2 regions of the Paenibacillus sp. WC2504 genome follow, and region 1 is predicted to be linked to the other one. Evidence: riboswitches for the same ligand, from Rfam matches in the RefSeq annotation. Region 1 holds a riboswitch; the other holds the start of a gene.
What was found. A riboswitch is a leader RNA that binds a small molecule or an ion and turns the genes downstream of it on or off. The one in region 1 is predicted to bind cyclic di-GMP.
Positions count from the first base shown of each region.

Region 1 (8,093 bases):
CTGAATGAGCAAATTGTTACCGTTAATGGTCAAACTCAAACACTGCCAGTCCCGCCTATTTTAATGAACAGCGTGACCATGGTGCCGCTTCGTTTTATTGCTGAGACTCTGGGAGTTACTGTCCAATGGGATGACGCTGCACGGATCATTACACTGACTACAGCCAAAACCAAGATATCTCTCGCAATCGACAGTAAAGATGCCGTGATTAACGGTGCTTCTACTTCATTGGAGCAGCCTGCTACAATACTCAATGATACGACTATGGTCCCTCTCCGCTTTATTGCTGAAAATATGGATCAGACTGTTTCGTTCGATGGTACAACGCAAATGATTACAATCACTAATAATCTCATTCAACCTGCACCTGTAAATGAAAAACGAGACAAGCCAACTGTAGATAATTTATCGATAGAACGACCAATTACAGAAAGAAGTAATGTAAAAATATACGATATTATTTCAGACTCGAGCAGCAATGTATATATGATAGATTATGACGTCAAAAGCCAATCCTACCCTTACGGGATTTTATCCTATAATCAAAATAATGACGATGGAAAAAATATACAGCACACAACCTTTATAGATAGTAAATTTGACGTGCAGTATAAAGATTCAAAAGGTGCTGTGCAACGTGTATCATATCAAAATATCACACCTAAAAAACTGTATTACGATAGTTTAACTGACAAATTGTATTTGATGGCACATGCTGCGAGACCCTTTGTCGAAGAAGCTGTGATTATTTATGAGATACTCCCAGAAGTTAAAATGGTAACTTTTAATTTAGAAAGTTCCATGAATGAAGAAAACAATTTTATCTCGTTTTTAGATCAAGATCACTTTTACTACAGCAATGTATTTTTGGGGAAAGTATTCGACTTTCAGGTACCGAACGAGAGTAAAGTAATTGGACTCCTACCTGATAAGAAGGCAAGTTACGTTTCTTTAAACACAGACGGGAAAATGTATCTCCTTGATAAAACGAATAAAAAAATCAGCAAGGTTAACTTGGACGGCACTATTACTGAGGTAGCGAGTGTTAATTTGGATCAAATAACAGGAGCCTCATCGAGGAATGGATATTTCTACATTTCAGATACTACTAAGGTTTATCAAGTTGATGTTGCTGGTAAAATGGATGAGTACACTAATGTTGCTCTTTTGACCTATAACAAGGGTTTATATGATCCGAAAACACAAACCTATGAGCAGCCCGCCGAAAATGATAAAATCATTGATGGTAAATCCATTACCGATCAAGTTAATGGTCCTGGCGCTTTAAGCTTCAAGGGCAGTTTCCTTTTTACTATCGATCATCGTGGTAACATCGTGATTTATGACAGCCTAAACGGAATTATACGACGCATCAACGTTTACTAGTTTTATACCACCAATAGCCAACAAAAAAAATCCCCCAACCGCTAATCCGACCCTGTTCAGTCGAGCGTTTGAGGGATTTATTTTTTCATCGATAGCCATATGATTATGGCCCAAAGCGGAATAGACAGCAGAATACTCCATAGGCATCCTATTGCAAATCCTAATTTTGTTTTTTGCTCATTTTTTGATAAATCATCGTTCGGCATGTTCCACCAACTCTAACGGGAGTCCATCTGGGTCTGCAAAAAACGTATACCGATCACCTGTTATGGGATCAATTCGTACCGGTTCAACCGCAATTCCCTTGCTCTCTAGTTCCTTGACGCTTTCGTCCATATTTCCAACTACAAATGCCAAGTGTCGAAGTCCTCGCGCTTCCGGTCTATCCACTCTTAAGGGTGGATTAGGGAACGAAAACAACTCAATCTGCTGCTCTGTTTCTCCTATGCGCAAATCCAGCTTGTAGGAATCACGTTCTGCCCGGTACAACTCATTTACGATCGTCATTCCTAGTAAATCAACATAGAAATGCTTCGACTTTTCGTAATTCGAGCTAATAATGGCCACATGATGAATGCGATCGATTTTCACTAACATGCCTCCCGACTCCATAAATAAACCGCATTCCGGGAATTACCCATCCTGCGGCTCGATTCTTATTTTATCCGTCTGCTCTCATCGTTTCAACAATTTTCTTCAAAATATTCTCTGCTTGCGCATATTCTACCTGACACGTACCTGCTGCGTGGTGACCGCCTCCACCATTTTGGAGCATCAAAGTCCCGATGTTCGTTTGAGAGGTGCGGTTCACAATGCTGTGTCCACAAGCAAATACACAATTTTGTTTGTTACGTCCGTCCACGATCCAAATGGATACATTCTGCTCTGGATAAAGCGCGTAAACCATGAAACGGTTACCAGGATAGATGGTTTCCACATCACGAAGATCCGTAATGATCACATTTCCTTCTGTATATGTATGCTTTGCAAGCATTTCACGGTATAGAGCATCCAATTCATAATACCGTTCAACCCGCTCCTTAACGTCCGGAAGCTCCATAATTTGATCGACCGTCATCACTGCACAGTGATCCACAAGCTCTTCCATTAGTTGATAATTGCTAATTCGATAGTCCCGGTAGCGTCCTAAACCCGTACGGGCATCCATGATGAACGATAATAAATCCCAACCCGTTGGATTCAAAATATCTTCTTTACTGAATTGTGCAGCATCCGCTTTATCTACGCCTTGCATAATATCATCAATATCACCAAAGGTTTCTTGCCCACCATAATAATCATATACGACGCGTGCTGCGCTTGGTGCAATACGGGTTTCCCCTTTGAAAGCTACTTTCTCACCCATCCGCTCAAGTTCACTGGAATGATGGTCAAACCATAATCCGCAACCTGCAACATAAGGCACATTCGCCAAAATATCGTTCTCGGTAACCTCGATCAGACCATCCTGCATATCTTTGGGATGAACGAATTTCATTTCATCGACCATGTTTAGCTTTTTGAAAAGCATTGCGCATACTAAACCGTCAAAATCCGAACGCGTAATTAATCGCATAGCGCAAATCCCCCTACGAAGTTAGTACTTAAGAACTATGTATGAATATGTGTATCATTATATCAGTACCTGTCGATTTGTGACAATCATTTTGTCATTAGAGCTTTTGGGATAAAAAAAAACAGTTCGCCTATATGGGCTGAACCGTTCTTAATTTGGAAGTTAAAATTTGGTAGAGTCTAGTCATAAATGCTTCAATTTGCGGCATCGGAGGCATTTTCACAGAAAGCTTAACTTCACCTTTCCAATAGAAAATCAAAATGCTGTTGCTTCTCCCCTGAAACATTTCAACATCCCAGCAAGATTCATTAAGCGCGTACTCTTCTAAATTAATCAATAGCTTTGGTCCATCCGAGGATGGCACCAAACGGGCAACATGATTGCCGCAAAGTGATGTTACTTTTTGCTCTTCATGTAAATCAGACTGCATGCTGCTTGGTCCTCCTTTTATCCATAGTTTATGAAAGTTATGACAGAGAAAAACCCCACCATAGTGTACCGATCGGAGGGGATCTAAGTTGAATACCCAATCGTTCGGCAGCTGGCTGGCAACGAGTCCGATTCATGAACAAGGTAGCCCCTGTAGCTTTGCGTCACTGACTTTCGTCAGTTTTGCCATTGTCGAGATGTGTTGTGAAGTCTTTTACAAGAAATAACTACACTCTCAAGAATAAGGGAAGTTCTTTTGAAATCGTATAGTTCGCAAGAACTAATTTTGCATTATTTATCAAAAAACTTCTTTTTTCGACCTATTTTTGGGCAGTGCTTGTAGATTATTGGCACCTTTCCAATAAAAGAGAGATCCCGCAAGGGTTACAAAGGCGATGACCAGATAAAGTGCAGTGCCCCCATACGCTACGAGCAGAAAGCCGCCAACCCAAGGTCCCATAAAATGACCTACGTTGGTTAACGTTTGTGCACCAAAATAAGTACCGCGCATATGTTCCGGTGCCAGCTTATCAATCAGCATGTTGGCCGCGGGGTAATTCAATATTTCTCCTAGTGTAAAAATCGCCATGGAAATAATCATGGGTACTAACGAATGCGAGAATGCAAAACCGATATCGCCTAACGCAAACATCAAATTTCCTAAAATAATCGCTACAAGTGGCGAGTACTTATCAGAAATCCGTGTAAGCGGTATTTGCATCGCAATTACCACAATGGCATTGACACTCATGAGGACAGCAAACAGTTTAACACCTTCAGTGAAGTTCTGCTCCAAATATTGCGATAGTGTCACCATGACTTGCGAGTAGCCAATAGCCCCTATAATTCCGCCAAGAATAAAATAGCGAAACGTGACATCACGTTGAATAACCCGCAATGCAGAGACAAACGTAACAGGTTGTTTCTTCTCCCCTTCTATTTGCTTAATACCAAAAACGATAAGGAGAACGTAGAGGGTAACCGCATAGATAAAATATACGATTCCAGTGAGTAGAAACGGCAGTGCTCCGTCCATTGTTGCAAAAAAAGCACCCAATAAAGGTCCTATAGCAACACCAACATTGATGGCCATGTATCTCATTGAAAACACACTGAGTCGCTTGGCCGGCTCGGTCAAATCCGCCATCAAGGCTTGCGAGACCGGTTCGTAGAAGGAGCGGCACAAGCCGTTCAGCATGTTCAGCATCATGAACAAAACCGGTAGTTTCACGATACTAAAACCTACAAACACAACCGCCCATCCAAAAAGTGCAGCGAGCATGATAATGCGTCGGCCGAATCGGTCCGATAAATTACCGCCGATAAAACCTCCGACTGTTCCTGCCAAGGCTCCCATTCCAATTACGACCCCAATCATTACTGCGCTCATCGACGTATGTTTAGCTAAGTAAATCGCCAGAAAAGGCAGACTCATGGAAGACGCCGCTCTGGCCATGACCGTTCCCAAAATTAACGTATGTACAATCGGATGATACGAACCAAGAAAACCACGTAATCGATTCATCTGTCAGAACTCCTCTCGCTGATAATTTACCAAAGGTTAAGAAATGAGATCAAGAACTCATTATACACGAAAAACGGTAGTTCGTGTCCTTAATTATATGTTTTTGTCGAATAAAAAAAGGACTCCCCAAAGCCGCATGGGAAGCCCGTTTTAATCATGTTTTGTGGCCTAGAATTAAGCACTTCTATATCGAAAGTGCCCTTAGAACGTTCACGCATCACTGATCACTGGCAGGAATCGAAAGCCATGGGCGTTCTCGCTGCCATTTCACTTCAACCTCCGTCTCAAAGAAAGAGGACAAACCTTCACTTGTCAATACATGGCGCGACAGCCCTTTTGCGAATACCTCACCACGACGAATCAATAAGGTTTGATTAAAAACAGGTAGAATTTCTTCAATATGGTGAGTTACGAATATTAAGGTGGGAGCATCCGGTTCCTTGGCTAGTTCTTGGATGCTGGACAGCAATGCTTCCCGAGAAAGGAAGTCTAATCCGTTCGTTGCTTCATCCAGAATCAGCAGCTTAGGGGAGGCCATCAACGCGCGTGCAATTAATAGTTTTTGCTTTTCACCCTGAGAGCACGATTGATAAGTCCGGTCGTATAAATGCATACAATTCAGCCGCTGCATATGTTCTTTGGCCTGCTCGAAATCTTCCGCACTCGGTTTCTCATACAGCCCGATTGAAGCATGTTTACCGCTTATTACGACATGCTGCGTTTTATCGGAGGCATACAACTTCTCCTGGAGGGAGGAACTTACCCAGCCAATCATTTTACGCAAATCTCTTAAATCTACCGTTCCAAACGGATGGCCAAGTACAGCCATTTGCCCTTGGCTCGGCCAGATATAACCATTGATCATATTCAATATGGTCGTTTTGCCTGAACCGTTCAAGCCCAGTACGGCCCAGTGATCATTTTTGGACACCTGCCAATCCACTTGGTTCAGAATCGTTTTATTCTCTCTATACCAGGAGACGTTATTCATTTCAATAATTGATGGCATTCGGTTTCACCCCGTGATTAATTAAGCTTTCACTACATTTTGCGGTAGTTCAATTTGTGTCATATTCAATTTTTTATCCGAAGGCAGGAACGCAGCCAATAACCCGATTAGCGGCAAGAACGCGCAGAGTTTAATAACAAACGAGATGCTGGTTGCATCCGCAAGTGTACCCAGCACGGCTGAACCAATTCCGCCAAGTCCGAAAGCCAAACCAAAGAATAAGCCGGATACCGTCCCGACTTTGCCGGGCAGTAGTTCCTGCGCATAAACGACAATGACGGAGAAGCCGGATAGCAAAATGAATCCAATGCATGCACACAACACGCCCGCCCAAAATAAATTGGCATATGGTAAAAGCAGTGAAAACGGAGCCGTTCCCAGAATGGAAAACCAGATCATGTTCCGTCTTCCGAAACGATCCGCCAGCGGACCGCCCATGAACGTACCGACTGCTCCAGCAGCAAGCAAAGTGAATATGAATAGCTGCGCTTTTTCAACGGAAAGTTGATTGTGTTCAATTAAGTAAAAAGCGTAAAAACCCGTCATGCTTGCCACATAAACAAACTTGGAAAACAAGAGCATGATCAAAATCGAAATGGCATAGGTAACTGTCTTACGCGGAAGTGGCTGTTTGCTGACAGAAGCTTTACTTGAAGCTGCTGAGCGGCTGCTGCCCGCTTTACGATACCATTTGGCCACGAAAAACTGAACGACAATCGCTGCAGCAGCGACAAACGAAAACCAAATAATGCCGAACTGACCGAATGGAACGAAAATCAGTGCTGTAAAAATGGGAGCAAGTGCCTGCCCGATATTACCGCCTGTTTGGAAAATGGACTGCGCCAAGCCTCTTCGAGGTCCGGCAGCCAAGTAGGCAACGCGCGATGCTTCGGGATGAAGCACGGAAGAACCGAGACCTACAAGTACAACAGCTCCAAGCACCTGAACAAATGAAGAGGCTACAGCAAGCAAAATCACACCTAATAACGAGAAAAATACGCCTGCGGGCAACAAAAACGGCTTTGGCTTTTTATCTGTATAAAGACCAATCAAAGGCTGAAATAAGGAGGCTGTTACGTTTAGCGTAAAAGCAATCCATCCGATTTGAGTAAAACTCAACTGCAGCGAATTATGAAGAATCGGGAAAACGGCAGGTATAACGGATTGAATGGCGTCGTTCAATAAATGGACTAAGGAAATCGAGAACAAAATCGCATAAACCGTATGATTGCGTACTGAACTTGAATCTGACACTGTTACTACCCCTTTCATCATATCATCTGATGTTTAAAGACATAGGAGAGTCAAGCTACTCCTGGTTTACAAACTGTTTAAGCTGTGTGACCGTTTCATCCAGATTTTTCATGGTCCAATACTCCGCTTCCGCGACGTCCTTGTCTTTGATAGCTTTGTACATATTCTCGTGAAACAGATGATGCGGATCTTGCAATGTCACGATCAATTTTTGCGATGCCTCGAAAAGCGCCGATGTGAAAGATCGATACAGGTCGATGACAACACTATTTTTGCTGGCAACAGCGATCGCTAGATGAAATTTCACATCTTCACGCAAATACGTGTCTGTGTCGCCTTTCTCCAATGCTTCATAACGTTGATCCAACGCACTCCGCATTTGCTCGAGGTCGTTCTCGTCGCGGCGCTCAGCAGCCAATCTGGAGATTTCTAACTCAAGCATCCTTCTGACCTCGTAAACTTCCAGAATCTGGGCTCTACGGAGCCTGTGATCAAGCGGTTCCTGCATGGCCGACTGCGCCTTCAGAAAAGTACCGAAGCCCTGTTTCTTCTCAAGCAGGCCAGCGTGCACAAGGACACGGACCGCTTCGCGGATCGTTGAACGTCCCACGGCGAACTGCTGCATCAATTCCGGTTCCGTAGGAATCTTATCCCCAGGTTTTATTTCTCCTTCTGAAATCTTCTTTTGCAGTTGATTCACTACATCGTCTACCAACTTTGGACGGTTCAGCGGTTGGAAAGACATTTTAGAATTCATCTGATCATCTCCTGTTTGAACATGAGTATAGCATAGGGCATCTGAATTTTTCCAGACTAAATTTTAGCATGCCCTTGCATACGAAAAACACTTCCCAGAATTTTTCGAGGAAAGTGTTTTAAACCTTTAACTCGAACCGCAGCTGGAACTTGAACAG
Region 1 covers NZ_JBQZFH010000001.1:6,271,878-6,279,970, forward strand. Annotated here, with positions in the region: gene ACUN27_RS28275 (stalk domain-containing protein) at 1-1,386, shown strand, start outside; gene gloA2 (SMU1112c/YaeR family gloxylase I-like metalloprotein) at 1,579-1,977, opposite strand; gene ACUN27_RS28285 (exopolyphosphatase) at 2,048-2,962, opposite strand; gene ACUN27_RS28290 (hypothetical protein) at 3,093-3,392, opposite strand; cyclic di-GMP riboswitch class I at 3,496-3,589, opposite strand; gene ACUN27_RS28295 (MDR family MFS transporter) at 3,690-4,916, opposite strand; gene ACUN27_RS28300 (ABC transporter ATP-binding protein) at 5,134-5,925, opposite strand; gene ACUN27_RS28305 (MFS transporter) at 5,947-7,197, opposite strand; gene ACUN27_RS28310 (FadR/GntR family transcriptional regulator) at 7,235-7,936, opposite strand; gene ACUN27_RS28315 (hypothetical protein) at 8,063-8,093, opposite strand, start outside.

Region 2 (8,093 bases), 1.3 Mb from region 1:
TAATATTGAAAATGTAATAAAGAAAATAGATAAATATATAGAATGGAGTGATGAAGAAATACAGAAAGGGAATTGGGTACCGTATAAAGCTGATATCAACAGAATAATTTATGAAGACGAAGAACTAGTTAAACTAAAGCAGAAATACGACAGTTTAAAAGATGAAATTATTGATTTATTAAAACATGCATCAAAAATTGGTGAGAAGATACGCGAGAGGATTACCAAGACAAGTTATCCCAACTATCATAAAAAGGGATTAGAATCTAATAAGTCATTAGAAAAGCTTAAAAGTAACTTAACTGAAGAGGATTTACAACCTCTGAGACAAATCGTGGACCAATTTACTTCTGTTAAAACTCTCGAAGAAATATATGAACTTAAAATTGAATACAATAAGTTACTTAAACAAGCAATTAATCGTCAGCTAAGATGAGTCACCAGATTTAAACATATTTCTTAAAAATATAGTAAATATATTCAATTAATAAGTAAAAGTTACCTCGAAAAGTCCATTGGATTCATGAGTAAAGTCAATTTACTACTTAGAACAAAATTATGACCAATCCAGGATCATATATAATGAAAGACCATCCCGACTGGGAAGAATAGCGGAGAAGGTGCCGAGGCACCTCTTTCTTCGCTATTGGGGAATTTGTATCATACAAAATGCAAATATGTATGGTTCGAATTGACGACATAAGCTGTAATTAATTATTTGTTACAGTGGCTGATCTCTAAATTAATAGAAGGAGCAACTGTCAGTCAGGCAGCCGTTGCGGTTTATAAAATTTTCCATATCGGACTTCCTCCACATAATGGTAAATGGTACAATTAAAAATGATCCTATCTTTTTTTCAAAGGGAGGGGAGATTTTCATAGAGATAGTAATAGGTTAATTGATAGCAAATCTGTTTAAGTTGGTGATATCCTATGAGCCAGAGATTTTATCCCATTTATAAGGCAGTTATGGAAGGACGTGATCCCGAATCTACGTTGTGGAATGAGTTTTGTTTGCATTGCCGGTTTGAGGCTTTTCGGAGATTTAATTTTCATAAGTTTTCTGACATTGTTAATCCTCATTTACTTGACCGCATCGTGCATGAACTAATAGGTGAACTTTACTTTGCTGTACAACGCTTCGACCCGAATAGGAGTACTTTTAAAACGTATGTTAATGGCATTATTGATCACATGGTTTTAAATGAAGCAAAACAGTACATGAGGCGTAAACGGCATAAGGAACTTGAAATACACCAGTTTTCAGAAAAGCTGGCGGCCCCCAATGGTGACCCGGAGGAAGTAATAATTCTAGAAGAGACAATAACTGAGCTTTATCAAATGTTTCAGCAACTTACTACTCAGCAATATCAAGTATGTAAGCTTCGATATGTAGATGGTTTTTCAACGGAAGAGACTGCTCTAAGTTTAGGTATAACTAAAGAAAGGGTTAGTAACCGGTTGGAAAAGGCAAAAAAGAAATTAGAAAAAATACATAATAGACATTATTCGGCTTATTAATAACATTGGAAATAATAAATGCGGAAGGGCTCTCTAACCAGAGCCTTCCCTCAGCATAATTATATATAGCATATGACAGAACTTATTATGTGTAATTAATCTAAGATACTAGGTGATCTATGATGATAAACAAGAAAATAGAAATGTATAAAGAGATTTTGTTTGATAGACCCTTGATTGGAAATGAATATATACAAGACATTAAATACTATAAAAACAATAGAACAATTAAAACTCTTGAACAGAGTAATAATGAAGGTAAAGGTTGGTGTCTTGACCGTAAAGTAATTAGTTTTGGTGAGTATTTAAGTGCCTATATATCCGAAAAAAATATTACAATTACACAATTTGCAGATCAGTTACTTCTTAATACAAATCAATTAATTCAAATTCTAGATGATGAAATACTGCCATGGGAAATAGATATTAATATTCATAAAAGAATTAGGGATCTATGTAATTTTGATAAACTCAATATAATGGAAATTATTGAAAACCAATCTTTAGATTATTGTTATATTATGAATCGAACACAGAATACTCCACTCTTTGGACTTAGGGAAAGAGAAAGGGACTTGAAAGAAGAGGAAACTATTGAATTATTATTTGCTGAAATTATTGAGAGTAATATAGAAAGTACCGAAAGACGAAAAAAGAAATTTTTGTATGAGTTTAAGGCATTGTAAGGGTATAAATAGAGCAGATCCATTAATTGGATCTGTTTTATTTTTATAATAATATTTAATTTCTGGGGAGATTTGATTGGGTTTTCTAATAAGTATAGTGAAAGGAAGAGGGCAACCATAGGTGATTGAAAATGTGCGTCTTCAGTCAAAATCAAAATAGGAGGTTTATGAACATGATCTTAACAACATTACTAATTTTAATTTCTGCTGTCTCAGTTGCTTTAGCCACAGTTATATTTTGGGATGAAATCAAAACTTGGCTTAAAAGTATTACTAGAAAATTGGAGACCCTTTTAAAGGCAGTGTTTATAGGAATTCAAGCATTTATCATGCAGACAAAAGAATCATATATACAAATGATGAAAGTCTATGGTCAGAATGAAAGAGGCCAATGGCATTTAGCAGAGGCAAGCAGAACCGTTCCTGAATCAGAGGTGCCAACTGAAATTCTCGAAAAGGTACAACTGATGTACGAAAAGACGGATATTAACAGGGAGTTGGGAAGAGAGTTGAAATTGTATTTATGAGGAAATTGTAGTCCTCTTACTGAGTAGTATTTAAGGCCTATTTCTCATAAAGAGATACATCAAATTTTGTAATATTAAGTTGACTGAGTGTTGCTTTAGGCCTATACTAACTCAATAAGATTATGACTTTTGCTACTAGATAATAGCAAACTTATTGAAAAATAAGGACGCAAAGCTTTGGGCCTAAGGATGGTGAATAAATCTATGGCGGCTAGGTTGTCTAAAGTGGTGTGCCGGGCGGCAAACTCATCACTTATCTGGATGCGATGGTTTTTTTATTGCCCAAATTACCCAAAGTTATCTAGAAATAATGATTTATGGTTATTAAGTTAATGCTGATCTTAATGTATAGAGAATAATGTAGTTTTCTATCATTCTCTATGGATTCCCGTATTCTTAGTAAGATTCGCTAATCTATTTGAAAGGAAAATGATAACTTTGGCTCTTATTCCGATATCTCCAACTTCCGCAGGTATGCCCCTTTCTTCTAGGCAGCCGGAGGCAACGGCTCAAAAACAAGAGAATGTAACCTTGATCCATCCTTCGTTCACACCACAAATCCCCAAATATCGTCTTGACGAAGTGATCTTGCCGGAAAAGACATTAAATTCTATCAAGAATGCTCTCGCAATTAGGACAATGAGTGAAAAAGTGTTCAACGAATGGGGGTTATCCGAAACTCACAATCATTCTCGCAAAGTAGGGATTAATCTATACGGTCCACCAGGAACTGGTAAAACAATGGTAGCCCACGCTATTGCACATGAGATGAACAAAAAGTTAATGATAATTAATTACGCGGATATTGAATCAAAGTATGTGGGAGACACGCCTAAGAATTTAACGGAGGCATTCCGTATCGCAACAGAGACTGAAAGCATCCTATTTTTCGATGAAGCGGATGCGATTTTAAGTAGGCGAGTCACCAATATGAACAATGCAACCGACACAAGTGTTAATCAGACACGTTCCGTTATGCTGACATTGTTAAACGACTATCAGGGTGTTATTTTATTTGCAACCAATAATATAACCAATTATGATCCTGCATTTATGAGAAGGATTGTGGCTCACATACAATTTGAACTACCTGACCTTGACTGTCGTGTACGGATCCTGAGAAGTTTGATTCCAGCTAAAATGCCTACGGATGTTAACGTCTCCGAGCTGGCGTCAGAATACGATCAAGTGTCAGGGAGTGATATATCTAATGCTATCCTTATGGCTGCCTTTGCAGCCGCGAGGTTAAATGAACATCAGGTGAGTCACCGACATTTTAGGGCGGCGCTCGAGGACATTAAAAAGAGTCTTGCAGCCAATAAAGGCCCTGAAGTCATTCACTTTGAAAGCAAGCCTGTTAGCGAGGAGTTTGTAAAATCGCAGTTAGGCAGCACTATTACTGGAGGTTAGATTGTTATGATTCTTACAACGCTATTGATCGCAGCAGCTGCCGTTTTGGCTGTGGGTGTTATCGCATCATTTTGGGACGAAATTAAGAATTGGTTTCAGGGCCTGATGAAAAAAGTAAAGATGGCTATAAAAGCCGTTGTCATAGGATTTGAAGCATTTATGAAGCGGACAAAAGAAGCCTATATCCAGATGGCTAAGGCTTACCAGAAGGATGAAAAAGGACAATGGCATGTAACGACGGAGACGAGAAAAGTGCCTGAATCAGAAGTGCCGCCGGAAATTCGTGCGAAAGCACATCAAATGAATAAAGAGATTAACATTACGAGTGACTTGGAAAAAGAATTGAAATTGTATTTGTAAAAAGAGGGTGTCTGGATGGCGAATTACTCCAATAGAGATACGTTTGACCGTTTGCTCTCCTTAGAATGGGAAATGATTCGAAAAGAGCAATCAGATAGAGGAAGAATTCCTCTTAATAAACCGTCGTTGAATAGAATGGTTGAGAGGTATAGCACGCAAATTGATCGAATTATCACCCAAAGCATAAAGCATGAGGGGCTTTCCTTTGTTAGCGGTAAGTTCACAATCGAGATTATCGGTTCAACAGATTATTTTAGAGTTGCTATTGAGGCCTATTTTCTAAAAGAAGATAAAGACTGGGTACTTAAGACGCATACAAGCGACCAGCATATTGGCATACTGGCACCCGGAAGTATCGCTAAATTAAGAGAACTGAAAGAGATGGCATTCGAAATAACGAATCCATTACAACACTAGTAATTAATTTGTGGAAGGAAGGATAGAGAAATGGAAGACCGTTGGATCATTGCCAGTGGAATTATTATATCTGTTGCAGCTACAGTTATATATAGTGCTGTGAGAAAGCGAAATAAACCTATGCTATTAAACGATTTAATAGATAGCTACTCTGAAGCATGCGACGAAATAATTTTGCAAGAGTTGGGAAAAGGTGGACTCCGGTATGTTTCAGGGCGTCTAACGATTGCCTTGGCAGAGCAAGATAAGCAGATTCTAGTGAATTCGGAGTATTACTTCCAGAACGATCAAAACGAATGGGTCAGAAAAACGAATAATGAACAGTTTAACGTAAGCTATCTTACATCGCAATCTTTGGATGAGCTCCGAACAAAAGGCGAACTCATCTTTGAAATTGCAATGCCCGCAGAAGCTTCACCCGTTACCGCCTAGAAAAGGAGAATGATGGAATGGAACCGGTGACGTCAACGGCCGCTGTAATTGCTGCTGAAAAGGTGGCTGAAACCACAGCCATACAGGAGTGGGCATCACATGCCTTTGAATTGAGCAGAAAGATGACCGATGGCATAGGGGTATCTGAAATTCAGTTCAATGAAAAAACAGTCGATACATTAAATCAACTGCTAGATCAAGATCGATACAAGAAGCTAGCTGAATTCAGAGAAACCTCCATTCAAAATCCAGAGGCAGCAAGAGCTTTGTTCAATAACGTGCAAATTAAAGGCCAGATGGGAGAAAGCGTCATGGAAGCTCAACTATCCCCTTACGGCGAAGTGAAGACACAAGTACCGGTGCAATTGGAAGCGGCTACAACCTCGAATAAAGTAGACCTTGTTCTCACAGAATCGAACGCTAATTTGAAGCAGGTTGAAATAAACTTGGCAGATAATCATCTATTTCTCGACAACAATTATGACATCATTAAAGGGGATTCTGCCTCGTTCGAAGTGAAGAATGGAGGGCTCCCGTATCTTCGTCAGGAGCTGCTTAGCGGGGAGCTACAACAACAGATAGCGGCAGGCAAAAGTATTGCGGATCAATCCTATGTTGTGATAAGCGAAGATACGGCAAAATCGTTAATGGCCAATCCTACAATGGGAACGGAAATTGTACAAAGCATTCAAGACGCTGGAGGCCGTCTCATCGTTGGACTACCGGAACAAGCCGTTCAACAGGCAATTTTCTTAAGTTAGGGGATGAATTAATCGTGTCGATAAACGAAGGTATGGTCGTTCTGGCGTTACGTACTCAAGATTCAGTATTAAGGGACCAATTTTCCCGATATTCCTGCTATATATCGGACTCAACGCTCAAGGATTTAAATTTTCTCGAAAAGGTTGAGCTATTACGAGCAGCAGCTTCTTTAAAGCGGGATATTGAACTAAGAATAGCCAAGCTTAACTTGATTGGGGACAACCAAATAGAATATTTGCCTGGTAGTTTATTTGATATGATCAAGGATGATAAGATTCAGCTATTGTTAATGAATGGTTTATACGAAAAAAAACAGCTGGAAGAGCTTCTTGGAACTTTTAATGCTACTTTACCGTCTGAACTTGCCGGCGCTTTTAACCGCTTGTTTCATTCTATATCTGCCCGAGAATACATATTTTTATGGAACATGGGGGTAATAGAGGCGGATGACCTTTTACAAAATAAATGAAGTAGACTTCTCTGAAGAAAAAGAAAGCTATTTTGTATTTCAAGTACAGCAGGAATTAGAAGTGAAACTAAACTCTGGATTTTCCACGGCGAGGGAGATTTTGGAATGTTTACATACCCAACTTAAGCAGGATAAAAATGTTTTTATCCAGATAGAGTATCGTAATGAACAACTAAGCTACTTTTTGTTGTCGGAGGAGCAGGGATTTCAACAGATTTTGGAAAGTTGTACTACACGATGCAACTGGATCAAAGAACAGATGGAAGTAGATGTGGCATTCGCTAAGGAAAAAGTCACACTTCGAGGTTGTGCAAGTCCGCTGGTTTTAAAGGACCGGGATGAAAATTTGATCGATGAATTGATCCGTTTGTCCAACCATGAGTCCTTCCTTATTCAGGTAAAATTAAGTGTTGCGGGGTCTGAGCAGATGAGCCAGCAGATGGCTTTATTAGAAGGACAAATTAACCGTATCTCCAAGGAAGCAGAAAAACAAGTGGGTGAGCAGGGACATTTTGGCGAAAATTTCATGAAAATGATTGTAGGTGGTGAAAATTTATCTTACCAGCTTACCAATGTAACAGCCAAACAGCAACAGGAGATATTAGAAAACCACTTATATACGCTTAATAGTCAGGGAAGTATCTTCTCTTCTGCTGTATTTAACATTTATGGAGGTAAGAATACAGCCTCTGCGATTGCTGCGCATATGGAGCAGTTTTCAAAACGATCCGGTTCATTAAGCTTGTACCGTTTGCGTAAGGAGAGTCAATTCTCTCATGACTATTTGAACTTCGCTAGTGTCAATAATATAGCAGCTCTGTTAGCTTTACCTATGAGGGCTACCCCCGGACTGAAACGTACAATTCGAGTACCATTTGGGGCAGAAGTCACAGAGAGTAAAGATAATCAAGTTGGCTTAGGGAGATTAATGACATCTTACCAAACGAATGTTCCTGTGAATATTCCATTAAAAGATCTTACAAGTCATATATTCGTATCAGGTGTCACCGGTAGTGGTAAGACAAGCACGGTGAAGAGTTTGCTAACCCAGGCCTTTCAGAAAAAAGTGCCTTTCCTTGTGCTTGAGCCGGCCAAGACGGAGTATAAGTATTTGGATATACAAATTCCTGTGCTACAGCGGTTTACTTTAGGAATTGAGGGAAGCCACAGCTTTAAGATTAATCCGTTTGAGTTTCCTGAGCATATCCATGTTCAAACCCACTTGGATCATCTGAAATCGGTCTTTGTGGCTGCATTCCCTATGTATGGGCCTATGCCATATATATTAGAAACCGCCTTTTATCAAATTTATCGCCGATCAGGCTGGGATTTCATTTCGGGGATAAATATTTATGAAACTGATTTAGAAAGATCTGAGTTATTTCCTACGCTGGAGGATCTGTACTTAGCGATAGATCAAGCGATAGAATCCGTAGGATATTCAACGGACTTGGCTAGTGATATTAGAGGAGCACTAAAGGTTCGAATAGGGAGTCTGCTCAGTGGGGC
Region 2 covers NZ_JBQZFH010000001.1:7,584,865-7,592,957, reverse strand. Annotated here, with positions in the region: gene ACUN27_RS34810 (hypothetical protein) at 1-436, shown strand, start outside; gene ACUN27_RS34805 (sigma-70 family RNA polymerase sigma factor) at 970-1,521, shown strand; gene ACUN27_RS34800 (hypothetical protein) at 1,644-2,207, shown strand; gene ACUN27_RS34795 (hypothetical protein) at 2,381-2,734, shown strand; cyclic di-GMP riboswitch class I at 2,869-2,958, shown strand; gene ACUN27_RS34790 (ATP-binding protein) at 3,173-4,144, shown strand; gene ACUN27_RS34785 (hypothetical protein) at 4,151-4,504, shown strand; gene ACUN27_RS34780 (hypothetical protein) at 4,520-4,921, shown strand; gene ACUN27_RS34775 (hypothetical protein) at 4,952-5,353, shown strand; gene ACUN27_RS34770 (hypothetical protein) at 5,371-6,114, shown strand; gene ACUN27_RS34765 (hypothetical protein) at 6,129-6,584, shown strand; gene ACUN27_RS34760 (ATP-binding protein) at 6,562-8,093, shown strand, end outside.
Region 2: it holds a riboswitch for cyclic di-GMP, as region 1 does, so the genes downstream of both, ACUN27_RS34790 (ATP-binding protein) here and ACUN27_RS28290 (hypothetical protein) in region 1, are expected to answer to the same signal.